3 regions of the Streptomyces sp. NPDC003248 genome follow, and region 3 is predicted to be linked to each of the others. Evidence: riboswitches for the same ligand, from Rfam matches in the RefSeq annotation. Region 3 holds a riboswitch; each other region holds the start of a gene.
The links. Region 3 has a riboswitch for S-adenosylmethionine ahead of thrC (threonine synthase). Riboswitches for the same ligand answer to the same signal wherever they lie in the genome.
Positions count from the first base shown of each region.

Region 1: another riboswitch for S-adenosylmethionine. It lies ahead of ACZ3KJ_RS26775 (putative leader peptide); the one in region 3 lies ahead of thrC (threonine synthase).
Region 2: another riboswitch for S-adenosylmethionine. It lies ahead of ACZ3KJ_RS04320 (aminotransferase class V-fold PLP-dependent enzyme); the one in region 3 lies ahead of thrC (threonine synthase).

Region 1 is NZ_JBVHDT010000013.1:83,980-93,523, forward strand. It holds gene ACZ3KJ_RS26765 (ABC transporter permease) at 1-770, opposite strand, end outside; gene ACZ3KJ_RS26770 (ABC transporter substrate-binding protein) at 774-2,393, opposite strand; gene ACZ3KJ_RS26775 (putative leader peptide) at 2,601-2,732, opposite strand; SAM riboswitch class IV at 2,752-2,865, opposite strand; gene ACZ3KJ_RS26780 (porin PorA family protein) at 3,290-4,330, shown strand; partial or broken gene ACZ3KJ_RS26785 (universal stress protein) at 4,518-4,883, shown strand; gene ACZ3KJ_RS26790 (Rv1733c family protein) at 5,393-5,998, shown strand; gene ACZ3KJ_RS26795 (DUF1876 domain-containing protein) at 6,145-6,432, shown strand; partial or broken gene ACZ3KJ_RS26800 (hypothetical protein) at 6,566-7,285, shown strand; gene ACZ3KJ_RS26805 (universal stress protein) at 7,529-7,879, shown strand; gene ACZ3KJ_RS26810 (glycoside hydrolase family 65 protein) at 7,955-9,544, shown strand, end outside.
Region 2 is NZ_JBVHDT010000001.1:1,012,579-1,022,122, forward strand. It holds gene ACZ3KJ_RS04285 (L,D-transpeptidase) at 1-15, shown strand, start outside; gene ACZ3KJ_RS04290 (response regulator) at 104-505, opposite strand; gene ctaE (aa3-type cytochrome oxidase subunit III) at 701-1,321, shown strand; gene qcrC (cytochrome bc1 complex diheme cytochrome c subunit) at 1,387-2,199, shown strand; gene qcrA (cytochrome bc1 complex Rieske iron-sulfur subunit) at 2,196-3,254, shown strand; gene qcrB (cytochrome bc1 complex cytochrome b subunit) at 3,251-4,873, shown strand; gene trpD (anthranilate phosphoribosyltransferase) at 5,019-6,083, shown strand; SAM riboswitch class IV at 6,162-6,278, shown strand; gene ACZ3KJ_RS04320 (aminotransferase class V-fold PLP-dependent enzyme) at 6,462-7,823, shown strand; gene ACZ3KJ_RS04325 (Lrp/AsnC family transcriptional regulator) at 7,955-8,236, opposite strand; gene ACZ3KJ_RS04330 (rhomboid family intramembrane serine protease) at 8,233-8,979, opposite strand; gene ACZ3KJ_RS04335 (hypothetical protein) at 9,152-9,391, shown strand; gene ACZ3KJ_RS04340 (NYN domain-containing protein) at 9,464-9,544, shown strand, end outside.
Region 3 is NZ_JBVHDT010000006.1:396,285-405,828, reverse strand. It holds gene otsB (trehalose-phosphatase) at 1-230, shown strand, start outside; gene ACZ3KJ_RS17905 (alpha,alpha-trehalose-phosphate synthase (UDP-forming)) at 194-1,621, opposite strand; gene ACZ3KJ_RS17900 (glucosyl-3-phosphoglycerate synthase) at 1,729-2,673, opposite strand; SAM riboswitch class I at 2,843-3,010, shown strand; gene thrC (threonine synthase) at 3,029-4,312, shown strand; gene ACZ3KJ_RS17890 (MoaD/ThiS family protein) at 4,402-4,677, shown strand; gene ACZ3KJ_RS17885 (cold-shock protein) at 5,130-5,333, shown strand; gene groL (chaperonin GroEL) at 5,723-7,345, shown strand; gene ACZ3KJ_RS17875 (glycerophosphodiester phosphodiesterase) at 7,540-8,436, opposite strand; gene ACZ3KJ_RS17870 (carboxylesterase/lipase family protein) at 8,771-9,544, shown strand, end outside.

The DNA of each region.
Region 1 (9,544 bases), on a different contig from region 3:
ACCGTCTCGACGACCACCGAGCCGGCGATCAGCTGCCCGACCAGCAGGCCGACGACCGTCAGCGCGGGAAGCGACGCGTTGCGCAGCGCGTGCCGCAGATGCACCCGCCACCGGCCGGCGCCCTTGGCGCGCGCGGTCTCCACATAGGCCTGGTCCAGGGCGGTGAGCAGGCTCTTGGCCAGCACCTGCGCGATCTGCGCGCCGGTCGGGACCGCCAGCGTCAGGGCCGGCAGCACCAGGCCGCCCAGCCCGTCGTTGCCGAACGCCGGGAACCAGTGGAGCCGGAAGGAGAACGCCTCGACGAGCAGCAGGCCCACCCAGAACGTCGGGACCGACACCCCGAGCGGGGGCAGCGACAGCAGCAGCTGCCGCAGCGACCGCCGCGAGGTGTACGTCGCCACCACCGCGAGACCGCCGCCGAGCACCACCGCGAGCAGCAGCGCGGCACCGGTCAGCTGGAGTGTCTGCGGCAGCGCGTCGGCCAGCGTGGAGGTCACCGGGCGGCCGGTGGAGACCGCGTCGCCGAAGTCCCCGCGCACGGCCCGTCCGAGATACTCGGCGTACTGCGCGAGCACCGGCTTGTCGAAGCCGTACTCGTGCCGCAGCGCGGCGAGTTGGGCCGGGTCGACCTGCCCGGAGTCCATCCCGGCACCGGCCATCGCGGTGACCGGGTCACCGGGCAGGTAGTCCAGCACCAGGAACGACACCGTGTAGGCCGCCCACAGCACCCCGACCGCCTGGGCCAGCCGTTTGATCACATAGCGGCGCATACGCTAGCCGATCCAGGTGTCGTGCAGCTGGATCCGGCTGCCCGAGTCGAAGGCGAGGTCGTGCACCTTCTTCGACACGCCCAGCTGGGTCTGGAGCTCCACCACCGGCACGTTGTACGCGTTCCGCACGAGCAGTTCCTGCGCCTCGGCCACCAGCTGCCCGCGCCGGGCGGTGTCCGTGGTCGCGGCCTGCCCGGACAGCACCGTGTCCAGTGAACTGGCGGGCAGCCGGTAGAAGTTGCCCAGCCGGGTGGAGAAGGAGCTGCGCAGGATGTCGGGGTCGGAGCGGGTCACGTTGCCCCACACCACGTCGAAGTCACCCGACTGGAGCGTGGTGGCGAACTGGCTGACCTGGAGCTGCTTGAGCACCACGTCGACGCCGACGGCCTTCAGCTGCTGCTGGACCAGCTCCAGTGCCGGCTGGTTGGTGGTCGCGTTGGGGAACCAGGTGATGGTCAGGCTCAGCTTCTTGCCGTCCTTGGTGCGGACGCCGTCGCCGCCCGCCTTCCAACCGGCCGCGTCCAGCAGGGACTTCGCCTTGGCCGCGTCGAACGCGAGGTCCGCGGAGAGGTCGGTGTAGTCGGGTGTGGTGTGGGCCAGGACACTGGTCGCCGGCTCGGTGCCGGTCGGGAAGACGGTGTCGGCGATCTGCTTCCGGTCGACGGCGGCCAGGATCGCCTGGCGCACCTTGGTGTCCTTCAGCACGGGCCGCGCGTTGTTGAGCCCCAGTCCGAACACCACACCGGGGTTGGCCCGGCGCTGGAGGGTGACCTGACCGCCCTTGAGCGCCGCCTCGTTGGCCTTGCCGACGCCGCTGATCGCGTCCACCTGCCCGGACTGGAGGCTGCCGGCCCGGACACCCGCCTCGGGCACGACCTTGAACACCAGCTTGTCCAGGTAGGCCTCGCCCTTCTTGGACCACAGCGAGGAGCCCCAGTCGTACCCGGTGCGCTTGGCCAGGGTGATCGACTGGTTCTGCACGTACTGCTTCAGCACGAACGGTCCGGACCCGATCACGCCGTCGCTGCACTTCTGCTGCGGGCTCTTCTTCGCGCTCGCCGACGACTCGATGCCCAGCGAGTGGGTCGACGTCGCCTGGAGGAACTGCGCGTTGGGCTCCTTGAAGGTCACCCTGACGGTGAGCGGGTCCACCACGGTGGTGCTCTTGACGCCGCTCAGATAGCCCTGGGCGAGGGACCCCAGGGCGCCGAGCTTCGGCACCGCGTCGAAATTGTCCTTCACCACCTGGGCGGTCAGCTCGGACCCGTCGCTGAAGGTGACCCCCGACCGCAGATGGAACGTGAACGTCGTCGCCTCGGAGTCGACGTCCCAGCTCTCGGCCAGCCACGGCACGATCTTGCCGGTCTCGGGGTCCTGGTCGGTCAGGGAGTCCACGGTCTGGCGCACCGAATAGATGCTCTCGTTGCTGCCGACCTGCTGCGGGTCCACGCAGCCGGAGTCGGAACCCACCGCGAAGGTCAAGGTGCCGCCGGACGTCGGCCGGCCGGTTCCGCTGCCGGAGCCGTCGGCGCCCGACCCGCAGGCGGTCAGCAGAACACTGGTGGTCAGCAGGGCGGCCAGGGGCGCCCATCGAGAGGCTCTGAAATCCGGGAGTGCTGTCACGGAGGGGTTCTCCTACTCGTGTCACCAGGCACGGGGTGCTGTGTGGGGCACGGCCGTGCATGGGCGTGCGGCCCCGGCCGGATCGACACCGGCGGTGGGGGAGCGCTGTACAGACGGGGGTCAGGGACGGCACCGGGAACGGCGCCGGGAAAAGCACGAAGCACGCGTGGGCCGGTGACGGACGTCAGCCGGCGGCGGACGAGCTCGTCAGGGCCGACAGAGGCAGCTGGTCGAGCGCTTCAGATCGATGTGGCGCCGGCGTGAGAGCCGGGAGAACGCTGTGGCGTCGGCGAAGGGGACAGCCAGGTCAACGCCGTGTCGCACGCCTGTCCTCCCCATCTCCGGCCCCCGTCCCGGGGCCACGCGCTTGCGGGAATCGTCGGTGATCCCGCCGGGCTTTCACCTGGAGCACCCCACCGCGTGGGAGGGTTGCCGGTCAGCGAGCCAGGGCTTGACGCTGACACTCAATGCCGGTCGCGATGGTACGGAGCGGTCTTGTCGTACGTCAATGCCGTACGGGGGCGCCGACCTGTCCGCCCCCGACCCGGACGGGCCGCTGCCCGACATCGAGCCCGGCGAGGACGAACTCGACGCCCGACGCGGCACGATCGCGGTCGCGCACCGCACCGGCCGAGCGGCCCTGATCCGCAAGTGGCGCGAGCCGGCGACCGAACGGGGTCTGTCCGTACGGCAGGACTCACCGGAAGTTGTTTATCGATCGCTCAGTCTAGGAAGAGGTCCCCATCGATCCGTGGCTCGATCTGTTGAATTCGATCACCCTGAATGCCAATAAGCCACTCATGGTCGGATGTGTTGACGGCATCATCCGACCCCCCTACCTTCTTAGCGCTCGCTAAGTTCTTTTCCGTCTGCGGAAGCTCCCCTGAGGAGAAGTCATGCGAAGAACCAGCTGGGTACTGACCGGATCGGCGGTGATTCTGGTGGCGGCCTCGGCCGTCACACGGTTCACGGTCTATCCCGCACTGCACCAGGTGCCGGCCGACGCCAAGAGCACTTTCCGGTACGAGGGCACGGCCACGCTGCTCAACGCGACAGCCCTTCAGGCGGGTGACCCGGGCAAGGCCTTCCTCAAGGACGTGCCTGTCACCTTGGACCGCAGTATCGAGGTCGAAGACACACACGGCCGGACGGCCCTGGTCTCCGACGACGCGGTGCTGCGCGGTCCGAACGGCGCGGAGTTGAGCACCTCCACGCATCTGTGGGCGCTGGACAGGCGCGACCTCACCGAGCGTGCCGCACCGGCGGGTTCCGGGGCCGAGAAGCACGAGGGACTCGTCCTTTCCTGGCCTCTGGAACCCGAGAAGCGGGACTACCGGTTCTGGGACACCGGTACGCGCAGCGTGTTCCCGGCGACCTACGAGGGCGCGCAGTCCGTCAACGGCCGCGAAGCCTACGTGTACGCCATCACGTCCGACGGGCCCCTTGCCGACCCCGCCACACTGAAGGCCCTGCCGCCCGCCTTGCCCCGGGAAGCGGTGGTGGGCCTGGTCTCCGCCCTGCCGGAGGCGCAACGCCCGCCACAGCAGACACTGGACGCACTTCCGGCAACGGTACCGCTGACCTACACGACTGCCACGAAGCGGCAAGGCTGGGTCGACGCGGAGACCGGGCTGTCACTGGACGGCACGCTGCATCAGACGGTTCTCGCGCGGACACAGAGCACGGAGGGGCCGGTGACGCTCTTCCCCGTGAGCGATGTCGACGTCCGCGGCGCCCAGGCTTCGGTGCGGCACCAGACCGACGACGCGACCACGACCGCCCGGCTGCTGTGGCTCCTCCGCACGGGTGGCCCGCTCGCCCTGCTGGCCGTGGCCCTGCTGCTCACAGCCCTGGCCCTGTGGCTGGCCCGCCGCAGGGTCCGCTCGGCCACCGGCGCCGACGAGACCGACACGGGAGTCCCGACCGCGGCGCTGTGAGGCGGGCAGAGCGTGGGTCCTCGGCAGGTGTGGTGAAACCGTGGCGTGGCGGTGTCCGGTGGCACGGGTGAGGCTGGAAGGAGCGTGAACCGTCGGCGGCGCGGAGTTCACCTGGAGGCGCCATGGCTGATGCGGACGGGCGTCGGCCGATCGTGGTGGGCGTCGGCCCCGATCCTTCGCGGCGGCTCATGCGGCCGCGGCGGTGGACGCGGCGTTCGAGGAGGCGGCTCTGCGCGGAGCGCTCCTGAGGGCCCCGTACGTGTGGCATCCGCCGGTCTTCGGTGTCCTGGACGAGGCCGCCACCGTGCGGGAACGCCGCCGTGTGCTGTCCGAGACGGTCGCGGGCCGCACGGCGGCGTACCCCGACGTGGAGCTGCACCACGAAGTCGTCCGCGGCCACCCGGTGCACGTCCTGACCGAAGCCTCGGAACACGCGCTGGGCCTGGTCGTGGGAACCCGGGGGCGCGGTGGATTCAAGGGAATGCCGCGCGGCTCGGTGAGCCAGGGGGTCCTGCACCACGCCCACTGTCCCGTCATCGCGGTCCCCGTGTGAGCCGCATGAGTGACCGACCTGCGCAGCGGGTCGGATGGAACGCACCGGTACGGACCCGCGGGTGTCTCGCGGAGGCAGGGACAAGGCGAGGGCGCTGCGTGCCGCAGCCGCCCTGCCGGTGGGCACCACTCGGCCTCGCCGGCGGCCCGGTGGGCAGCGGCCGGGCTCCCGGACGAGCCGTCGGGGCTCACCGTGACGACCGGCCGCATGGCAGCGGCCTCCGTCTCGTAGGAAGCTGGGAAGGACACCGCGAGGGTGGACGCATCCGGTCGCGCGGGTGGTCCGGGTCTCGCGGTACCGCATGATGCGCCGTGTCCCGTCGCGGTCGTTCCCCGCAGGCGACCGACGTGCCCGCGAGCGGTGAGGACGGACCGGGCTCGGCGGCCGGTTTCGCGGGGCCGGAAACCGGACCGCAGGGACGTTCGGCCCTGTGACCTGAGTGCCCTGCTGTCCGATGATGGGACCAAGGCGGTGGGGGACCGGACCAGCGACCTGCTGGAGGCCGACTCATGAGCGCACACGGTTCGCCGTACACATCCGGTCCGCACCCGGCGCGCAACGACCGCACGCCGAAGGGAACGAACCCACTGAGGCGTACCTCCGACAGGATCGAAGCCTGGTTCCGACGTTTCCTGATGGTCGTCCTCGTCCTCGGACTGCCGGCGGCAGCGGTCGGCGCGGGGCTGACGGCGTACGAGTCGTCCCTGCGCACCGTGCACGCCCAAGCGGCGGAACGCCGGCAGGTCACCGCCCGGCTGACGACGGACGCCGGGCGCGACGACGACATGGCGAGCCAACCGGCCCGGGTCCGCTGGACCGACGGCAGCGGCGTCGTGCGGACGGGCACCGCCTACGTGGATCCCGGAACCCGCAAGGGCACCGCCGTACGGGTGTGGGTGGACCGGCACGGAACCCTCACCACCGCGCCGACGAGCCCGCTCAACGCGAAGACCACCGGCTGGTTCGTGGGCGGCATGGCGGCCTTCGGCGTGGCCGCCGGGGTCTACGCCGCGGGTGTCGGCATGCGGGGGGTGCTGGACCGGAGGAGGTACGCGCGGTGGGACGCCGAATGGGACCTGGTGGAGCCCGCGTGGTCCGCGCGCTTTCGCCGGTGACAGCGCCATGGCCATGTTTTCTCTGTGGGAGGGGGCGCCCGGCGCCATGTCGAGGAGCAGCCGGCGGCCGCCGGCGCACCGCCCCCGGTGCCCGGACGGACCGCATCCGGATCACATCGGTCCGTACCGAGGTGAGGAGGAAAGCGATGCCGCACACCGTGGAATGGAAGGTCCGTCTCCACGTCTTCGAGGACGACGAGGGGACGACGAAGGCCCGCGTGGTCCTGGACACCGGTGCCACGGCGCTCACCGGCCAGGGTGCCGCGCACTGCCATCCGGCCGACAGGAACGTGCCGGAGATCGGCGACGAACTGGCGGCGGGCCGGGCCCTGAACAACCTGGCCCAGCAACTGCTGAACGCCGCCGAGAAGGACATCGTAGGAATGGGCGCGCCCCGGCCGATCACCCGGCAGGCCGCCGGATGGCCCACGTGACCGACGGCGGCGCAGCACCCCGCCCGACACGGGCGTCCGGTTCCGGGGCTGACGTAGGCAGTCTCCGGCGGGAGCAGCCCACCGCCGAGGCGCGGCTCCGGGATCGCGCACCGCCGAGTCGAGGAGGACTCCGGTGAGCCGACGGGCACCGTCCGACGAACGCGTGACAGCCCTGGTCCGCGACGCCACGGCCGCCCGTCGATGCACAACGCCCAGCCGTGGCGCTTCCACTACGTCCGGCACAGCCGCGTGTTCGAGGCGCGCGCCGACTTCGAGCGCGCCATGCCGCACTCCGACCCCGGCACCCGCGCCCTGCACATCGGCTGTGGTGCCGCCCTGTTGAACCTGCGGGTCGCCGTGGCCCACGAGGGCCGGCGCCCGCAGACCCGGCTCCTGCCCGACCTCACCGCCCCGGCCCTGGTCGCCGACGTGCGGCAGACCGGCCCCGGCGGTGGGAGCGACCTCGGCGCGCTGCATCCGGCGATCCACCGGCGGCACAGCAGCCGCGTCCCCTTCGAGGAGCGGGAGATCCCCGCTGCCGTGCGGGAGACGCGACGCCGCCGCCTTCGAACAGGCCCCTCGGCCGGCCGTCCTCAGCACGCGGCACGACCGCCCGGACGACTGGCTCCGCGCCGGTCAGGCCATGGAACGCGTCCTGCTGCTGGCCACCCTCCAGGGCCTGTCGTGCTCCCTCGTCACCCAGCCCCTCGAATGGACCGACCTGCGCTGGCCCCTTCGTGACCCGATGACCGGGACGGGCCACCCCCGGATGGTGCTGCGCCTGGGATACGGGCCGAAAGGCCCGGGCACTCCACGCCGCCCGGTCGCGGAGGTCCTCGACATCCAGCCCTGACGCGTCCGAGGGACCGCCACCGGCACGGCGCCGGTCCACGCGTGCGGGTCAGCGCGGTCTCCGGCCGCTCCGGAGCGGCGTCCTCGCCGTCGAGCCGGGGCCCGCCGCCGCGTCCAGGAGCACCACGTGCCCCGGTTGCGCGGCGGCCCGTCCGCGGAGCGACGCTGCCGCGCCATGTCGCGGCGCGACGCGGCCGGTGCGACGGTATGTACGGGGGCGTCTCGCAACCGGACGGAGAAGGCGATGGCGGCGACGGAACTCCCGCTGGTCGTGGGCGTCGGCGGAGCGGACTCGGGTCCGCAGGCGGTCGACCCGGCGGTGGACGAGGCGGCACGCCACGGGCTGCCGCAGCGCCCGCTCCACGCATCTCCGTGGGAGCGCTACGAGGGGGCTCTGCCGTCCTTCAGCACCGAACGCCCCGCCGAGGAGGTCATGGCCCAGCACCTCATCGCCTCCTGCCGGGAACGCACCCGGCTCCGGGTGGTCGGCGCCGTGCGCCGGCGCGGTCACCCGGGTCTGCGGATCGGCAGGGTCGCCCACGCCCTGCTGCACCACGCGCGGTGCCCGGTCGCCGTCGTCCCCCAGCCGCTCTGAGGATCAGCCCCGAGCCCGAGCCCCGAGCCCGGGCCACGCGGTCCGCGGAGCAGCGGGAGAGGGAGACGGCGGCCGATGTCGGAGTGGACGTGGGAGTGGACGGGGTACGACCCCGCCGCCGAGCGGTTGCGTGAGTCGCTCTGCACGCTCGGCAACGGCTACTTCGCGACGCGGGGCGCTGTGCCCGAGTGCCGGGCGGGCCTGGTGCACTACCCGGGGACCTATGTCGCCGGCTGCTACAACCGCCTGGAGTCGACGGTGGCGGGGCGACAGGTGGTGAACGAGGACCTGGTCAACCTCCCCGACTGGCTGCTCCTGCGGTTCCGTCTGCGCCGCGCCGGGGGAGCGTGGGGCCGGTGGTTCTCCCCGGACACCCACACCCTCCTGGACCACCGCCACACCCTGGACCTCCGCCGTGCCACGCTCACCCGCGCGTTCCGCCACCGGGGCGACGAGACGGGCGTGACCGGCGTCGAGCAGGCCCGCCTGGTGCACATGGGCGATCCCCATGTGGCCGCGCTGCGGACGGTCTTCACGGCCGAGGACTGGTCGGGAGAGATCGAGGTCGAGTCCGGTCTCGACGGCGAGGTGGCCAACGGCAACGTGCACCGCTACCGGGCTCTCGCCCACCGCCATGTGGCGCGTGTGCGGACCGGCGCGCACGAGCCGGACACGGTCTGGTTGACCTGCCGGACCAGCACCTCGGACACAGGTGTGGCCACCGCCGCCCGGACGCAGGTCGTCCTGGGCGGGACGCCCGCCTCGTCGGTGCTTCATGCCGCCCACCGCCGAGCCGTCCACCGCCTGGTGGTCCCGATCGCGCCCGGTCGCCCCGTCGCCGTGGAGAAGACCGTGGCGCTGCACACCTCACGCGACACGGCGATCAGCGACCCGCTCGGCGCGGCGGTCGACCGGGTGTCCGCAGCGGCCGGCTTCCCCGCCCTGCTGGACGACCACGCCGCGGAATGGCGACGGCTGTGGCGGCGCGCCGACATCGAGGTGCCCGGCCAGGCCGGCCGCATCCTGCGCTTCCACCTCTTCCACGTTTTGCAGACCTTGTCCCCGCACACCGCGGACCTCGACGTCGGCGTGCCGGCCCGCGGGCTGCACGGCGAGGCGTACCGGGGCCACGTGTTCTGGGACGAGTTGTTCGTGCTGCCGTATCTCAACCTGCACCTCCCCGAGGTCTCCCGGGCGCTGCTGGACTACCGCCACCGGCGTCTTGCGCGGGCGTGCCGGGCCGCGGCCGACAGCGGCCGGGCCGGGGCGATGTACCCGTGGCAGAGCGGCAGCGACGGCCGCGAGGAGACCCAGCGGTGGCACCTCAACCCCCGCTCGGGACGCTGGCTGCCCGACCACTCCCGGCTCCAGCACCATGTGGGCTCGGCGGTCGCCTACAACGTGTGGCGGTACTGCGAGGCCACCGGAGACACCGAGTACCTGCACACCAAGGGAGCGGAGATGCTGCTGCAGATCGCCCGGTTCTGGGCGGACTCCGCGGCGTTCGACCCCGGCACGGGGCGCTACCGCATCCGCGGCGTCGTCGGCCCCGACGAGTACCACGACGGCTACCCGGGCGCCGCCGGGCCGGGCCTGGACGACAACGCGTACACCAATGTCACCGCCGCCTGGGTGCTCACCCGCACCCTGGAGCTCCTGCGGCAC
Region 2 (9,544 bases), on a different contig from region 3:
CCGACGGCCGTGTGAGGAGCCCCCCGGGGGCCCTCCGCGCGGTCCCCGGCGCCCCGGGCGGACGGCCCGGCGCCCCGGGAGGTGCCGCAGGCGCCCCGGGCGGTCAGACGCCCAGAGCCTGCCTGTCCCGCAGCAGGGAGGCCAGCGCCCCCGCGAACTCCACCGGCTCCACGGGCAGCGTCACCGCCGCGTCGGCCCGGGACCAGGTCGCCAGCCACGCGTCCTGGGGCCGCCCGATGAGGAGCAGCACCGGCGGGCACCGGAACACCTCGTCCTTGATCTGCCGGCACATCCCCATGCCCCCCATGGGCACGGCCTCGCCGTCCAGGACGCAGACGTCGATGCCGCCCTTGTCCAGCTCCGTCAGCACGGCGGCCGGGGTCGCGCACTCCACGAACTCGACCAGGGGCGCGTCGGGCGCCGGCCGCCGGCCGGAGGCCAGCCGCACCTGCTCGCGGGTGTTGGCGTCATCGCTGTAGACCAGCACCGTCGCGGTCGCCTGCATGGTTCCTCCACGCTCCTCAGAAGACACAGCACTGCTCGGGAACTTCCGGGTACCGACGGTGCGGATGCTACTCCTGCGGACACCCCGTCAACACCTGTCGGAACACGGCCACGATGGGCCATACGGGCAGTCCACGGGGTGCGGACACCCCGAACGGCACCCCCGGGAGTGAGGGCGGGATAAGCGACCGACATAATGTCGGTCGTGGCGACAGCAACGACAGTAGAAACCGGGCACGCGCACCCGTCGGTCAACCGGCCGAACCTCACCAGCGTCGGAACCATCATCTGGCTGAGTTCCGAGCTGATGTTCTTCGCGGCCCTCTTCGCGATGTACTTCACCCTGCGATCGGTGACGGGCCCCGAGCACTGGAAGGAAATGGCCGAGGCCCTGAACTTCCCGTTCTCGGCGACGAACACCACGATCCTGGTGCTCTCCTCCCTCACCTGCCAGCTCGGCGTGTTCGCCGCCGAGCGCGGTGACGTCAAGAAGCTCCGGGGCTGGTTCATCGTCACCTTCATCATGGGTGCGATCTTCATCGGCGGTCAGGTGTACGAGTACACCGAGCTGGTCAAGAAGGACGGGCTCTCGCTCTCCTCCGACCCCTACGGCTCGGTCTTCTACCTGACCACCGGCTTCCACGGCCTGCACGTGACGGGCGGCCTCATCGCCTTCCTGCTGGTCCTCGGGCGCACCTACGCGGCCAGGAGGTTCACCCACGAGCAGGCGACCGCCGCGATCGTCGTGTCCTACTACTGGCACTTCGTCGATGTCGTCTGGATCGGCCTCTTCGCCACGATCTACATGATCAAGTAGCCGGGCCCGCTCCCGCACCCATCCCAGAAGCATCGACGCAGAAGATCCTGACACCGGGGTAATCCGTGAAAAAGCTCTCCGCACGACGACGCCATCCGATGGCGGCGCTCGTCGTCCTACTCCTCGCGCTGGCATGCACCGGGGGGCTGTACGCCGCGTTCGCACCCGCGAGCAAGGCGCAGGCAGACGAAACCGCCCAGTCCCTCGCCATCGACGAGGGCAAGAAGCTCTACGCCGTCGGCTGCGCCAGCTGCCACGGCACCGGCGGTCAGGGCACCTCCGACGGTCCCAGCCTCGTGGGCGTGGGCGCCGCGGCCGTCGACTTCCAGGTCGGCACCGGCCGCATGCCGGCCTCGACGTCCCAGATGGCCCAGATCCCGCGGAAGAAGGTCGTCTACACGCAGGCCGAGATCGACCAGCTCGCCGCGTACATCGCCTCGCTCGGCGCCGGCCCGTCCATCCCGACCGAGGCCGAGTACGGCGAGGAGGGAGCGGACATCGCCAAGGGCGGTGAGCTGTTCCGCACCAACTGCGCGCAGTGCCACAACTTCACCGGCAAGGGCGGTGCCCTCACCAAGGGCAAGTTCGCGCCGTCCCTCGAGGGCGTGGACCCGAAGCACATCTACGAGGCCATGCAGACCGGCCCGCAGAACATGCCCTCCTTCCCCGACACCACGCTGTCGGAGCAGAACAAGAAGGACATCATCGCGTACCTGAACGCGGTCAACGGTGATGAGACGGAGAGCCCCGGCGGTCTCGAGCTGGGCGGCCTCGGGCCGGTCAGCGAGGGTCTGTTCGGCTGGATCTTCGGTCTCGGCGGACTGATCGCCGTCGCCGTGTGGGTCGCCGCCCGGACCGCAAAGGCCAAGAAGTCATGAGTAGCCAAGACATTCCAGAAGAGAACCTGCCCGCTGAGCAGGGCCGCGCGCACGGTGCGGTGGACGTGGCGGACGAGCAGCACCCGTTCGCCGACCCGGGGCTGCCGCCCCACGAGCACCGGATCCAGGACATCGACGAGCGGGCCGCCAAGCGGTCCGAGCGTACGGTCGCCTTCCTGTTCACGCTGTCGATGCTGGCCACCGTCGGCTTCATCGCCTCGTACGTGGCGATCCCGCACGACCAGTCGGTCTACATCTTCCCGCTCGGGCACATCAACGCGCAGAACTTCGCGCTCGGCCTGACGCTGGGTGCCGCCCTGTTCTGCATCGGCGCCGGCGCCGTCCACTGGGCCCGCACCCTGATGTCCGACGTGGAGGTCGCCGACGAGCGGCACGCGATCGAGGCGTCGCCCGAGGTCAAGGCCAAGGTCATGGCCGACTTCAGGGACGGTGCGCAGGAGTCCGCGCTGGGCCGCCGCAAGCTGATCCGCAACACGATGTTCGGTGCGCTGGCCCTGTTCCCGCTCTCCGGTGTCGTGCTGCTGCGCGACCTCGGCCCGCTGCCCGAGGACAAGCTGCGCCACACGCTGTGGTCCAAGGGCAAGCTGCTCGTCAACATGAACACCAACGAGCCGCTGCGTCCCTCGGACGTCGCGGTCGGCTCCCTCACCTTCGCCAAGCCGGAGGGCCTGGAGGAGACCGACCACGACTTCCAGAACGAGATCGCCAAGGCCGCCCTGATGATCGTCCGGATCGAGCCGGACGACATCAAGGACAAGCAGGAACTCGAGTGGTCGCACGAGGGCATCGTGGCGTACTCGAAGATCTGCACCCACGTCGGTTGCCCGATCTCGCTCTACGAGCAGCAGACGCACCACGTGCTGTGCCCCTGCCACCAGTCCACCTTCGACCTGTCCGACGGTGCCCGAGTGATCTTCGGCCCGGCCGGCCACGCCCTTCCGCAGCTGCGCATCGGCGTGAACGACGAGGGGTACCTCGAGGCGCTCAGCGACTTCGAAGAGCCCGTCGGTCCTGCCTTCTGGGAGCGCGGATGAGTAACAACGACGACCGCCGCAAGGCACCCGCGGGCGAGCGGGTCGCCGACTGGGCGGACGGCCGGCTGGGGATCTACTCCCTGGCCAAGGCCAACATGCGCAAGATCTTCCCGGACCACTGGTCCTTCATGCTCGGCGAGATCTGCCTCTACAGCTTCATCATCATCATCCTCACGGGTGTGTACCTGACGCTGTTCTTCCACCCGTCGATGAACGAGGTGGAGTACCACGGCAGCTACGTCCCGCTCCAGGGCCAGCTGATGTCGGAGGCGTTCAGCTCGACGCTGGAGATCTCCTTCGACGTCCGCGGTGGTCTGCTCATCCGGCAGATCCACCACTGGGCGGCGATCATCTTCCTCGCCGGCATGTTCGTGCACATGATGCGCGTGTTCTTCACGGGCGCGTTCCGCAAGCCGCGTGAGATCAACTGGCTGTTCGGCTTCCTGCTGTTCGTCCTCGGCATGTTCACCGGTTTCACCGGCTACTCGCTCCCGGACGACCTGCTCTCCGGCACCGGTGTCCGCTTCACCCAGGGCGCGATCCTGTCCGTGCCGATCGTCGGCACGTACATCTCGATGTTCCTGTTCGGCGGGGAGTTCCCGGGCGGCGACTTCGTCGCGCGGTTCTACTCGATCCACATCCTGCTGCTGCCGGGCATCATGCTCGGTCTGGTGGTCGGCCACCTGATCCTGGTCTTCTACCACAAGCACACGCAGTTCGCGGGTCCCGGCCGGACCAACAAGAACGTCGTCGGCATGCCGCTGCTGCCGGTCTACATGGCCAAGGCCGGAGGCTTCTTCTTCCTGGTCTTCGGTCTGATCGCGGCGCTCGCCGGCATCGCGTCCGTCAACCCGATCTGGGCCCTGGGCCCGTACCGTCCGGACCAGGTGTCCACCGGCGCCCAGCCCGACTGGTACATGGGCTTCGCCGAGGGTCTGGTCCGCGCCATGCCGGGCTGGGAGATCAACTTCTGGGGTCACACGCTGGTCCTCGGCGTGTTCATCCCGCTGGTGCTCTTCGGTCTGTTCCTCGGTGTGATCGCCCTCTACCCGTTCATCGAGTCTTGGGTCACCGGCGACAAGCGCGAGCACCACATCCTGGACCGCCCGCGCAACGCCCCGACCCGTACGGCCTTCGGTGTCGCCTGGGTCACCGGCTACATGATCATGCTGATCGGCGGTGGCAACGACATCGTCGCCACCCACTTCCACCTGTCGATCAACGCGGTCACCTGGTTCGTCCGGATCGGCTTCTTCGTCGGCCCGGTCATCGCCTTCGTCGTCACCAAGCGGATCTGCCTCGGCCTCCAGCGCCGCGACAAGGACAAGGTGCTGCACGGTCGCGAGACCGGCACCATCAAGCGCCTGCCGCACGGTGAGTTCATCGAGGTGCACGAGCCGCTCAGCCAGGAGCAGCTCTACACGCTCACCGCGCACGAGCAGTACGCGCCGGCCGAGATCGGCCCGACGGTCGACGAGAACGGCGTCGAGCGCAAGGTGAAGCGCACCGAGAAGGTCCGCGCCAAGCTGAGCGAGGCGTACTACGGCGAGGAGAGCCAGATCGCCAAGCCGACCGTCGAGGAGTACAGGGAGATCACGAGCGGCCACGGCCACCACTGATCACTGCGTCGCCACGCAACCGCAGAAGGGCCCCGTCCGGTGTTCGGACGGGGCCCTTCGCCGTTCCCCGTGGCTGGATAGGGTGGGACCCGTTGAGACGCGTGTCCCGTCGGAGCGGGACCACCATGACACCCAGGAGCGGCTTATGAGCGCTGTGACCCCCGCTGGAGGCGACACCGCGGCGGGCCGTTCCTGGCCCGTCCTGCTGAACGGTCTGCTGGACGGCCGGGACCTCTCCTCGGAGGAGACCGCCTGGGCCATGGACGTGATCATGCGCGGCGAGGCGACCGACACCCAGATCGCCGCCTTCGTGGTGGCGCTGCGGGCCAAGGGCGAGACCGTGGCGGAGATCAACGGTCTCGTACGGACGATGTACGAGCACGCCAACCTGATCGAGGTGCCCGGCCCCACCGTCGACATCGTCGGCACCGGCGGCGACGGCGCGAAGACGGTGAACATCTCCACCATGGCGTCGATCGTCGTCGCCGGAACCGGCGCGAAGGTCGTCAAGCACGGCAACCGGGCCGCCTCCTCCGCGTCCGGGGCATCGGACGTCCTGGAGCAGCTGGGCGTCAATCTGGAGCTGACGCCGCAGCGGGTGAGCGAGGTGGCCGAGGAGGCCGGGATCACCTTCTGCTTCGCGGTCAAGTTCCACCCGGCGCTGCGCCACGCGGGCGCCGCCCGCAAGCAGCTGGGTGTCCGCACGGTGTTCAACGTCCTCGGCCCGCTCACCAACCCCGCCCGGGTGCGTGCCCAGGCGGTCGGGGTCGCCGACCCGCGCATGGCGCCGATCGTCGCCGGCGTCTTCGCCGAGCGCGGCCACTCGTCGCTGGTGTTCCGGGGCGACGACGGTTTCGACGAGCTGACCACCACCTCCACCTCCCGGGTGTGGATCGTCCGCGACGGCAAGGTGACCGAGGAGACCTTCGACCCGCGGCACGTCGGCATCGAGCTGGTGTCCGTCGAGGCGCTGCGCGGCGCCGACCCCTCGTACAACGCGCAGGTCGCGCGCCGGCTGCTGGAGGGCGAGCGGGGGCCGGTGCGGGACGCCGTCCTGCTGAACGCCGCGGCGGCGCTGATGGCGCTGGAGCCGACGGACGCACCGCTGGCCGAGCAGATCCGCGCCGGCATGGAGAAGGCGGCGCGGTCCCTCGACTCCGGTGCGGCCGCGCGGGTGCTGGAGCGCTGGGTGGCGGCCAGCAACGCCTGACGACAGGGCCTGGGAAGCGGTCCCGCGATCCGGACAGGAGTTGCGGGACCGCGATCGTTTACCGTACTTTCCTCCTCAGGTCATGAGTGACAGTCATGAGGCCCCGGCCGACTGTCCGGCAACCCTCCGTCCGTGGCGGGGTGCCCCGGGTGAAGACCAGGCCGTGGGCAGCAAGGCCCACGGCAAGCGCGGACCCCTCGCACGCTTTTGATTCAGCGGCGGGGCAGGGGTCCTGGTCGTCGAGGAGCCTCCCGTGAGCAAGCGAATGCGATAGGGCCGCAGAGCCCCGCCTCCGCATACCCCTCTTTCCTCTTCCCTCCGTGCCGTCGACGCGCTGTCCGGCACGGCGGTTCGACGCGTCCTCACGGGAGTTCCGCCATGTCCGTCTCCACCGCTGCCTCCGCCCAGTCCGTTTGTGCCCCGCTGCCCGTTCTGGGCCGGGATGTCACCGTGCCGCTCGTCACCGGCGGGGAGGTCACCTACGCCGCGCTCGACTACGCGGCCAGCGCCCCCGCCCTCCAGCGCGTCTGGGACGACGTGGCGGCCTACGCCCCGTACTACGGCAGCGTCCACCGCGGCGCCGGCTACCTCTCCCAGCTGTCCACGGACCTCTTCGAGAACGCCCGCCGGACGGTCGCGGAGTTCCTCGACTGCCGCGACGACGACCAGCTGGTCTTCACCCGCTCCACCACGGACTCCCTGAACCTCCTCGCCGCCGCCCTCCCCGCCGGCTGCCAGGTCTTCGTCTTCGAGACCGAGCACCACGCCTCGCTGCTGCCCTGGAAGGACGCCCGGGTCACCTACCTCGACGCCCCGCGCACCCCGCGCCAGGCCGTCGAGACCCTGGAGCGCGCGCTCGCCGAGCGCGACCCGTACGGCCCGGCCCTGGTCTGCGTGACCGGCGCCTCCAACGTCACCGGCGAGCTGTGGCCGGTGCGCGAGCTGGCCGCCGCCGCCCACGCCCACGGAGCCCGGATCGTCCTGGACGCCGCCCAGCTGGCCCCCCACCACCCGGTGTCCGTGCGCGACCTCGACGTCGACTGGGTCGCCTTCTCCGGGCACAAGCTGTACGCCCCGTTCGGCTCCGGCGTCCTGGCCGGCCGCGCCGACTGGCTGCGCGCCGCCGAGCCGTACCTGGCCGGCGGCGGCGCCAGCCGCAAGGTCACCCGGCGCGAGGACGGGGGAGTGGACGTGGAGTGGCACGACAGCGCCGCCCGGCACGAGGCGGGCTCGCCGAACGTCATCGGCGCCTACTCCATCGCCTCCGCCTGCAAGACCCTGACGGAGGCGGGCTTCGACACGCTGGTCGCCCGGGAGCGGTACCTCGTCGAGAAGGTGCGTGCGGGGCTGGCCGAGGTCCCCGAGGTGCGCGTGCTGTCCCTCTTCGGCGACGACGCCCCCCGCGTCGGCGTGATCTCCTTCGTCGTCGAGGGCTGGAACAGCTCCCACTTCGCCGCCGCCCTCTCCGCCGAGTACGGCATCGGCGTCCGCGACGGCCTCTTCTGCGCCCACCCCCTCGTCCGCACCCTCCTCGGCAGCGACCCGCGCAGCCAGGGCGAGTGCGGCGCCCCCGAGGCGGCGCCGGGCGAGAAGTCCCTCAACGCGATCCGGGTGAGCTTCGGCGCGGGGACGCCGGACGAGCACGTGGAGCGTTTCGTGACCGCGGTGAAGGAACTGGTCGGGAGCGGCGCCAAGTGGCAGTACCGCACGGAGGACGGCCGCTGCGTCCCGGCGGTGTGAGGCAGCCGACGTCAGGGACAGCACCGCAGGGGCGCGGGGCCGTGTCGACATGCGGCTCCGCCGCGTGGGCGCGACCAGCCACAGCCGACCGGCAGCCGCACACACGCTCCGCGCCCCCAGGCGCTCCCGCGCTAAGAGTCCAGCCCGATGGCGAACGCAGCCTCGAGATCATGCTGCGAGTACGTCCGGAAAGCGACATGCGTGTCCGTCGCCTCGACGCCGGGGATCTTGCTGATCCGCCCGGGGATCACCTCGGCGAGGTCCTCGTGCCGCCGCACCCGCACCATGGCGATCAGGTCGTACGTCCCGGTGACGGAGAAGACCTCGCTCACGGACTCCAGCGAGGCGATCGACTCGGCGATCTCGGGGATCCGGTCCACGCTGGTCTTGATCAGGACGATCGCGGTGATCACGGCTGGTTCTCTCCCTCGGGGGCCGGGGCTCGGGCGGCTTTCACTCTAGTCGTCCCGTTGCGCCCGGCCCACGCGCAGCCGAAGCCCAGGCCGAAGCCCAGCAGGTGGGCCAGGTAGGCCACGCCCGGCCCCGGGCCCGCCCGCCCCGCCGCCAGCCATTGCAGGGCCGCCCAGAAGGGCAGCACCACCCACGCCGGGAAGCGCAGCGGCAGGAAGAGCAGGAACGGCAGGAGACTGGTGACGCGCGCCCGGGGAAAGAGGTGGAGGAACGCGCCGAGCACCGCGGAGATGGCCCCCGAGGCGCCGACCAGGGACTGCCCGGAGCCGGCGTGGGCGGCGGCGTAGCCGAGCAGGGCCAGGTAGCCGCAGCCGAGGTAGAAGAGGGCGAAGCGGAGGCGGCCCATCCGGTGCTCGGTCATCGTCCCGAAGACGTGGAGGAACAGCATGTTGCCCAGCAGGTGCACCCAGCTGCCGTGGACGAAGAGGGCCGTGGCGGGGGTGAGGGCGGCGCGCGCGGACCCCTCGAACAGCTCGGCCGGGATCACCCCCCACCGGCGGAAGTAGGCGCGCCGGACGGCCGGCAGCTCCTCCGCGGTGCCGTACCCCGCGTCGAGGCCCGAGGCGGGGCCGGCCAGGAAGATCACACAGCACAGGGCGATCAGTCCGTACGTCACCGGCGCCGCCGGCCGCCGGACCGCTCTGCCCACGCTCCGGCTGACGGCGCCGCTCCAGTCCCTGATCATGAGTACAGAGCATGACGTAACGGGACGTACGTCCATGGACCGCCTCGCCGCCGTGGACGGATGGGCGGCGAGTACCCGCCAGGCCGTAGGGTTACGAGCCACACGGACCGGGGAGCCCTTGGGCGCGCCCCGGCGCCGGAAGCCCGACACTAGAAGGAAGCGGACGGTCACGATGACGGTTCCCCTGCCGACCGCCACGACGCGGTGGCGCTGCACGCTCTGCGGCAACCTCACCCGGTTCGACGTGACGCGCTCGTCGAAGGTCGTGGAGTACGTCCACCTCGATCTCGCCGGCGAGCCCACGGTCGAGGAGCGCGAGGTGGTCAGTGAGACCATCGAGTCGGTGCGGTGCCGTTGGTGCAACGCCGTGGACCAGGTGGAACTCGTGGACAGGCCGGGCGCCGGCTCCTGACGACGGGGGCCCTCCCGTTCGAGAGAAGTCGAGAGCGGGGGAGGGCCCGGCTCAGAAATTGGGGTGTGACGGATGGTGGAGAGCGCAGGCGGGGGGCCGGGCGACGGCGCCGCTGAGGTGCTCGACCGTCCGCTGCCCGACGGTGTGCGCCGC
Region 3 (9,544 bases):
AGGCCGTGCTCTACGCCGGTGACGACCTCGGCGACCTGCCCGCCTTCGCCGCCGTGGAGAAACTCCGCTCCGACGGCGTCCCCGGCCTGCTCGTCGCCAGCGGCAGCACGGAGGTCACCGAACTCGCCGAGCGCGCCGACCTGGTCGTCGACGGCCCGGCCGGCGTGGTCGGTCTGCTGCGGGCGCTGGCGGATCAGCTGGCCCGCGTCCCCCGCAGCGCCTCCAGCTGATCCAGGAACCACCGGGCCGGAGGCAGCGCGGTCGCGGCGGCCGCCAGCCGCTTGGTGCGCTGCGCCCGCTCCTCCGGCGCCATGGTCAGCGCCTCGTGCAGGGCACCGGCGGTCTCCAGGACGTCGTAGGGGTTGACGGTGAGGGCGTCCTCGCGCAGCTCGCCGTACGCGCCGGCCTCCCGGGACAGCACCAGCGCGCAGCCCCGGTCGGAGACGACCGGCACCTCCTTGGCGACCAGGTTCATGCCGTCGCGGATGGGGTTGACCAGCGCCACGTCCGCGAGGCGGTACGCCGCCAGGGAGCGGGCGAAGTCGTCCTTCACGTGCAGCACGACCGGGGTCCAGCCCGCGGAGCCGTACCGCTCGTTGATCTCCCCGGCCAGCCGCTGCACCTCGGCCGTGTAGTCGCGGTAGACGGCGAGGTCCTGGCGGGAGGGGTAGGCGAAGGCCACGTGGGCGACCCGCTCGTGCCACTCCGGGTGGTCGTCGAGGAACTGCCGGTAGGCCAGCAGACCGCGCACGATGTTCTTCGACAGCTCGGTCCGGTCCACCCGGACGATCACCTTGCGGGCGCCGCCGTCGGGGGCCGTGCCGATCTCCTCGCGCAGGGCCGCCAGGCGTTCCTCGACGTCCCGCTCGCGGGAGCGGACGCGCAGGAAGTCGGCGTCGGCGCCCAGGCCGTGCACGCCGATCTCGGTGCCGCCCGTGCCGCCGGTGAACTCCTCGCAGCACGCGGCGAACGCGTCCGCCCAGCGGCGGGTCAGGAAGCCGAGCCGGTCCGCGCCGAGCATGCCCCGCAGGAGCTGGACGCGGATGTCGCCGGGGAGCAGCCCGAAGTAGTCCACCGGCGCCCACGGCGTGTGCGAGAAGTGGCCGATGCGCAGGTCGGGGCGGAGCTCGCGGAGCATCCCCGGCACCAGGCACAGGTGGTAGTCCTGGACGAGGACCGCGGCCCCCTGCGCCGCCTCCTCCGCCAGCGCCTCGGCGAAGGCCCGGTTGTACGTCTCGTACGAGGCCCACTGGCGCCGGAACTCCGCGTCGAAGACCGGCTCCAGCGGGGTCAGGTACAGCAGGTGGTGGACGAACCACAGCACCGAGTTGGCGATGCCGTTGTACGCGTCGGCGTGCACGTCGGCCGGGACGGGCAGCATGCGCACGCCGTCCTCGCCGACCCCGCGCCGGACCGCCTCCCGGTCGCCCTCGGACAGCGCCGAGCACACCCAGAGGGCGCCCGCGTCCGGGCCGATCGCCGACAGCCCGGAGACCAGCCCGCCGCCACCGCGTCTGGCGTGCAGCGAGCCGTCCTCGCCGACGGTGTACGAGACCGGGCCGCGGTTGGACGCGACCAGCACCTGAGCACCCTGAGCAGCAGGACCGTGCGTGGAAGCCATACGCCTCAACCTAGCCCGGACTCGATCCGCTCAAACGTACGGACGGGGGGCGTGAACCGGTCGTGTCCGGCCGTATACGGCGCGTCCGCCGGGGCGTCGTCGCCGGGTCACGCGACCTTGCGGGTCGCGTACTCGGCGATCTCCGCCATCGGCGGCCGCTCCTCCGTGTCGACCGAGTAGGTGCGCGGCTCGAAGCCGTCCGCGCCCCGCTCGAACTGGGTCAGGGACGGGCGGACGAGGTGCCCGCGGGCCAGCCGCAGCTGCGCCGTGCGGTAGATCGCCGCGGCCATCCGGCCGAGCGCCTGCCCGTCCTGGTGGCGGTGCTTGCGCACCCCGACGTCGACCTGGGCCAGCGCGTCCAGGCCCACCAGGTGCAGGGCGTCGACCAGCATCCCCAGCTCCACGCCGTACCCGACGGGGAAGGGCAGCTGCTCCAGCAGGCGGCGGCGGGCCGCGTACTCGCCGCCCAGCGGCTGCACGAACCCCGCGAGCTGCGGCCAGTGCATGTTGAGCAGCGGGCGGGCCATCAGCTCCGTCACCCGGCCGCCCTGGCCGGCGCCGCCGGCCAGCGGGCGGTCGTACATGGCCTTGACCAGGTCGACGCCCGGATCGGTGAGCAGCGGGCCCACGATGCCCGAGACGAAGTCGGAGGAGAACTCCTTCAGGTCGGCGTCGACGAAGCAGACGATGTCCCCGGTGGTGACCAGCAGTGAGCGCCACAGGACCTCGCCCTTGCCGGGCACGGCCGGGAGGCGGGGCAGGATCGTGTCCCGGTGGACGACCCGGGCCCCGGCCGCCGCGGCCACCTCGGAGGTGCGGTCGGTCGATCCCGAGTCGACGACGACGATCTCGTCGACCAGCGGTACCTGGTGCATGAGGTCGTGGCGGATGACGGAGACGATGTCGCCGACCGTCTCCTCCTCGTTCAGCGCGGGCAGCACGACGGACACCGTCTGGCCCGAGGCGCGCTTGGCGGCCAGGATCCGGTGCAGCGGGCGATCGGTCACGGACCAGGAGCGGGCGGCCAGCCAGCGCTCGACTTCTTCCAGCACGGTCTGCGGCTCCTCACTGTTGTGATCACACCAGGTACACGCGAGGTGACAGTGTGATCCATCTCGCGGTTCGGACGTCTCCCTCAACTGTCCTGGCCTTCGGTTACAGTCTTGAACAACGCGGATGACCATCGCATGTCCGGGGTCGCCCGCGCTCACAACCACATACCGCTCATCCAGAGGGGCAGAGGGACACGGCCCGATGAAGCCCCGGCAACCCTCCAGCCGGTCTCGTACGGATCGCTGCCACAGGCAGTCGACGATCACCGCGAGGCTCCCGGCTCGGGAAGGTGCCAATTCCGTCTCACGGCGAGATGCGTCGTGGGGAAGATGAGGAGAAAGGGCCTCGCCTCACATGGCTGCGCAGACAGTTGCAAGCACCACCCCCTCCGTCGATCTCGGTCCGGCCGCGGCGCTCTCCTGTCGCGAGTGCGGTCACCGCGTGCCGCTCGGCCCGGTCTTCGCCTGCGAGGAGTGTTTCGGCCCGCTCGAGATCGCCTACGACTTCTCCGGGTACGACCCGGAAGAGCTCCGCAAGCGCATCGAGGCGGGCCCCGCGAACATCTGGCGCTACGCCCCGCTGCTGCCCGTCCCGGCCGACGTGGCGGACAAGCCGAACATCAACCCCGGCTGGACCAAGCTCGTCCAGGCCGACAACCTGGCGCGCGAGCTGGGCGTCGAGGCCGGGAAGCTCTTCGTCAAGGACGACTCCGGCAACCCGACGCACTCCTTCAAGGACCGTGTCGTCGCCCAGGCCCTGGAGGCCGCCCGCGCCTTCGGCTTCACCACCCTCTCCTGCTCCTCCACCGGCAACCTGGCCGGCGCCGTCGGCGCCGCGGCCGCCCGCGCCGGCTTCCGCTCCTGCGTGTTCATCCCGCACGACCTGGAGCAGGGCAAGGTCGTCATGGCCGCGGTCTACGGCGGCGAACTCGTCGGCATCGAGGGCAACTACGACGACGTCAACCGCTTCTGCTCCGAGCTCATCGGCGACCCGGCGGGCGAGGGCTGGGGCTTCGTCAACGTCAACCTGCGGCCGTACTACGCCGAGGGCTCCAAGACGCTCGCGTACGAGATCTGCGAGCAGCTCGGCTGGCGGCTCCCGGACCAGATCGTGGTGCCGATCGCCTCCGGCTCGCAGCTCACGAAGATCGACAAGGGGCTCCAGGAGCTGATCAAGCTCGGTCTGGTCGAGGACCGGCCGTACAAGATCTTCGGTGCGCAGGCCGAGGGCTGCTCCCCGGTGTCCGTGGCCTTCAAGGCCGGCCATGACGTGGTCCGCCCGCAGAAGCCGGACACCATCGCCAAGTCCCTCGCCATCGGCAACCCGGCCGACGGCCCCTACGTCCTCGACATCGCGCGCCGCACGGGCGGTGCGGTGGAGGACGTGAACGACGAGCAGGTGGTCGACGCGATCAAGCTGCTGGCGCGGACCGAGGGCGTCTTCGCCGAGACGGCGGGCGGTGTGACGGTCGGCGTCACCAGGAAGCTGATCGAGGCCGGTCTGCTGGACCCGACGCTGACGACCGTCGTGCTCAACACCGGAGACGGCCTCAAGACGCTGGACGCGGTCGCCGGGACCGGGCTGACGGCCACCATCCGCCCGAACCTGGAGTCGTTCCACGAGGCCGGTCTCGCCTGAGAGAGGCCGTTGTACGTCTGCGGGCCGCGGGGGCTGGTCGCGCAGTTCCCCGCGCCCCGCTGGGCGCCTACCCGTCCGGAGGAAACACCGTGAGCGTCACCGTCCGCATCCCTACCATCCTGCGCACCTACACGGGCGGTCAGGCCGAGGTCGCCGCCGAGGGCACGAACCTCGCCGAGGTCATCGCCGACCTGGAGAAGAACCACACCGGTATCGCCGCGCGCGTCCTCGATGACCAGGGCAAGCTGCGCCGGTTCGTCAACGTGTACGTCAACGACGACGACGTGCGGTTCGAGCAGGGGCTGGAGACGGCGACCCCGGACGGCGCCGGCGTCTCGATCATCCCGGCCGTCGCCGGCGGCTGACGCCCACTCCCTACCCACCGGTAGTAACCCTCGGTAACGCCGATTACCCAGAGTTCATCGAATTGCCTCCTCCGTAAGAGAAGCGGAGGAGGCAATTCAATGTGGTTGAGCACGGTACAGTTGGGGAACGCGCCGCCCATCGCATGCCGAACGCATATGAGCCCGGACTTCACATGCGGTGAGAAGTAGCCAAAGTGTGCAGGTCTTTTGCGCCTTCTGTTCCCTTTATGTGGCCCGAATTGCCCTGAATTCGGGAGAATTCTCACCATATTCCGGACCGTCGACGTCCAGAATTCTCGTCCGATTGACCTGTTGCAGACGGCAGTGGGGCAGATACATTCAGCCGCGGTCGACGCGTTCCGGCGCACGCCTCCAATCAACTGGGGGGTGAGGTCTGACCCGGATCCGCGAAGTGTGGATCTGTGCAAGGGCCAGTAATAGGGGAGTTAGGCATGGCTCAGGGCACCGTCAAGTGGTTCAACGCGGAGAAGGGGTACGGCTTCATCGCGGTCGACGGTGGTGCGGACGTCTTCGTCCACTACAGCGCGATTCAGATGGACGGCTACCGCACCCTGGAAGAGGGCCAGCGGGTCGAGTTCGAGATCTCGCAGGGTCAGAAGGGCCCGCAGGCCGACATGGTTCGCGTCACCGCCTGAACGATTTTCAACGTTTTTCGACGAAGGGCCCGCACCCCGACGGGGGTGCGGGCCCTTCGTGCTGCCCGCCCGCGCCGGGGCGCTCCGGGAGGCCTTCCGCAGCGCCGGGCGGGCCGGGACGCTCCGGTCCGGGGGCCGTGCGACCGGGGTGGTGCAGGTGCCTTCGTCCGGTTCGCGCCGGGGACGATCCCCCCGAGGCGCTTGCACTCGGCATGCCCGAGTGCTAATCATTGGCGTTAGCACTCTGAAGGTGAGAGTGACAACGAAGGACCGGGTCGGTGAGGCCCGCAGGCCGGGTGGGGAAGGAACCACGAGGCAGGCGAGCCGTCCGTCGCGGGCGCGGGCGCGGTCCGAAGGAATCACCCCCAGTCCTGGAGGGACCACTTCACATGGCCAAGATCATCGCGTTCGACGAGGAGGCGCGGCGCGGCCTCGAGCGCGGCATGAACCAGCTCGCGGACGCCGTGAAGGTGACGCTCGGCCCCAAGGGCCGCAACGTCGTCCTCGAGAAGAAGTGGGGCGCGCCCACGATCACCAACGACGGTGTCTCCATCGCCAAGGAGATCGAGCTCGAGGACCCGTACGAGAAGATCGGCGCCGAGCTGGTCAAGGAAGTCGCCAAGAAGACGGACGACGTCGCCGGTGACGGTACGACCACCGCGACCGTTCTCGCCCAGGCCCTGGTCAAGGAGGGTCTGCGCAACGTCGCCGCCGGTGCCAACCCGATGGCCCTGAAGCGCGGTATCGAGAAGGCCGTCGAGGCCGTCTCCGCCGCCCTGCTGGAGCAGGCGAAGGACGTCGAGACCAAGGAGCAGATCGCCTCCACGGCCTCCATCTCCGCCGCCGACACCCAGATCGGCGAGCTCATCGCCGAGGCCATGGACAAGGTCGGCAAGGAAGGCGTCATCACCGTCGAGGAGTCCCAGACCTTCGGTCTGGAGCTGGAGCTCACCGAGGGTATGCGCTTCGACAAGGGCTACATCTCGGCGTACTTCGCCACCGACATGGAGCGTATGGAGGCCGTCCTCGACGACCCGTACATCCTGATCGCGAACTCCAAGATCGCGAACGTCAAGGACCTGCTCCCGCTCCTGGAGAAGGTCATGCAGTCGGGCAAGCCGCTGCTGATCATCGCCGAGGACGTCGAGGGCGAGGCCCTGTCGACCCTGGTCGTCAACAAGATCCGCGGCACCTTCAAGTCCGTCGCGGTCAAGGCCCCGGGCTTCGGCGACCGCCGCAAGGCGATGCTGAACGACATCGCCATCCTCACCGGCGGCGAGGTCATCTCCGAGGAGGTCGGTCTCAAGCTCGAGAACACGACCGTCGACCTGCTGGGCAAGGCCCGCAAGGTCGTCATCACCAAGGACGAGACCACCATCGTCGACGGCGCCGGCTCCTCCGAGCAGGTCGCGGGCCGCGTGAACCAGATCCGCGCCGAGATCGAGAACAGCGACTCCGACTACGACCGCGAGAAGCTCCAGGAGCGCCTGGCCAAGCTCGCGGGCGGCGTGGCCGTCATCAAGGCCGGTGCCGCCACCGAGGTCGAGCTCAAGGAGCGCAAGCACCGCATCGAGGACGCCGTCCGCAACGCGAAGGCGGCCGTCGAGGAGGGCATCGTCGCCGGTGGTGGCGTGGCCCTGCTCCAGGCCTCCCAGGTCTTCGAGAAGCTGGAGCTCGAGGGCGACGAGGCCACCGGTGCCGCCGCCGTCAAGCTGGCGCTCGAGGCCCCGCTGAAGCAGATCGCGGTCAACGCCGGCCTCGAGGGCGGCGTCGTGGTGGAGAAGGTGCGCAACCTGACCCCGGGCCACGGCCTGAACGCCGCGACCGGCGAGTACGTCGACCTGGTCGCCGAGGGCATCATCGACCCGGCGAAGGTGACGCGCTCCGCGCTGCAGAACGCCGCGTCGATCGCCGCGCTGTTCCTCACCACCGAGGCCGTCATCGCCGACAAGCCGGAGAAGGCCGCTGCCCCGGCCGGCGGCGGCATGCCGGGCGGTGACATGGACTTCTGATCCTCCCGAGGATCGGACCCGTCCGCGGTACCGAGGGCGGCATCCCCTGTTCCCACAGGGGGTGCCGCCCTCGGGCGTTCCCGGGCAGGGGCAGGGGCAGGGGCCGGGGCCGCCGGCCTGCCGTGCCCGCCCCCCGCCGCCCCGCCGCCCCGCCGTGCCCGCCAGGACCGCCCGGCGCGGCGGGTGATCCCCCGTCAGCCCTGTCCCAGCGCCTTCCCGATCGTGTCGGGGACGTCGGTGGTGATGCCGTCCGCGTGCCAGTCGCGCAGGAGGCGGGCCGGCCCGGCGGTGTTCACCGTCCATGGCCACACCTTCAGCGGCCGGCCGTGCGGGCCCTTCAGGGCCTGCGCCTTGCGCACATAGCCCTGGGTGAGGGCACGGTGGTCCGGGTTGATGACGTCCACGAACGTCGCGTACGACGCCAGCTCGCCCGACGACGGGGTCTCGTCGCAGATGCCCAGCTTGATGTCGGGACGCCTGGCGCGGACCTCCTTCAGGGCGCCGGCCAGGAAACTGATCACGTAGAGGCGGTCGTCGACGTGGTGGGCGTCCAGCCAGCCCTTCCGGTCGAGGACCTTCAGGATGTCCCGGGTGACGCCGGGGAAGTTCCCCGGCCACTTCACCTCCAGCAGCAGCCCCTGGCCGTTGCGGTCGAGCCGGTCGAGCACCTGGCCGAGGGTCGGGATACGGGCCGACGCGTACGCGGTCCCCTTCCACTGGGGCGAGGCCCCCGCGCGGAGCCTGCCCAGTTCCGCCATGGTGAAGTCGCCCACCTTCCAGGGGGAGCGGTGGGGGAAGACCGTGCGGACGTCGGTGGTGCGGACGAGGTCTTGGTCGTGCATGACGACCAGGACGCCGTCCTTGCTGCGCTGGATGTCCACTTCGACCCAGTCGACGCCGGCCCGGTCGGCCCGGTCGATGGCTTCCAGGGTGTTCTCCGGGGCGAGGCCGGCCGCGCCGCGGTGTCCGATGATCAGGGGCGTGGCCTGTGCCGCGGCGGCGGCGGGCGCGGAGTGCGGGGAGGGCGCGAGGAGGGACACGGAGGACAGGGCGAGGGCGGCGGACGTCAGGGCGAAACCGTGTACGGGCATGGGTGATGGCCTTTCGGATCGGGTTCCACCACGAGCCTGAGCCGGTCGGCGACGAGGTGCCCAGCGGTGCTGCTCCACGTGAGGAGAGCCGGGAACATCCCGTAACGGACGGCGAATTGGCGATGAAATGTCGGGAAACGGGAGGGGTGGCCGAGGGGGTGTCGGGATGTCGGGGCGGGGGCCTGGCGAGGCGGCCGCCGTGGGCGCGGCGCACGGCCGGGCGCCGCGCCGAGGCCGCCCGCGCCGGCGGGACGGCGGCCGCCCGGCACTTTCCGCGCCGCCGCTCCGTTCCCCGGAGAGCCCCTGTAGCCCCGCAGTGAGGAGTGGCGAAGCGATGACGACAGCCGAACACCGGGAGCAGGCGCCCGCACCCGTCGTACGGACCGCCGCGGGAGCGGTGCGCGGGAGCCGGGAGGACGGTCTGGCCGTCTTCCGGGGCATCCCCTTCGCCGCGCCCCCGGTCGGAGCGGACCGCTTCCAGGCCCCCCGCCCGCCCGTCCCCTGGGAGGGCGTCCGGGAGGCGGACGCCTTCGGCCCGCCGCCCCCGCAGGAGGCGGGCCTCCTCGGCCCCGGGGGAGCCGCCCCCACCGGCGACGACTGGCTCACGGTGAACGTCTGGACGCCGGACCCGAGTCCCTCCGCCGCGCCCCGCCCGGTGATGGTCTGGATCTATGGCGGCGCCTACAAGATCGGCCACTCCGGCAGCCCCGGCTACGACGCCCAGCACCTCGCCCGCGCCGGCGACCTCGTCGTCGTCACCCTCAACTACCGCGTCGGCATAGAGGGGTTCGCCCGGATCGACGGCGCCCCCGCCAACCGGGGGCTGCTCGACCAGGTCGCCGCCCTGGAGTGGGTGCGGGACAACATCGCGGCCTTCGGCGGGGACCCGGGCCGGGTGACCGTCTTCGGGGAGTCGGCGGGCGCCGGTTCGGTGGCGGCGCTGCTGGCCGTGCCGAGCGCGCGGGGCCTGTTCGGGCGGGCCGTCGCGCAGAGCGTGCCCGGCACCTACTTCTCCGACGAGCTGGCCCGTGACCTGGCCGCCGCCATCGCCGCCGAGGCGGGGCTGCGCCCGACCGCCGCCGACCTGGCCACCGTCGATCCGCGGGAG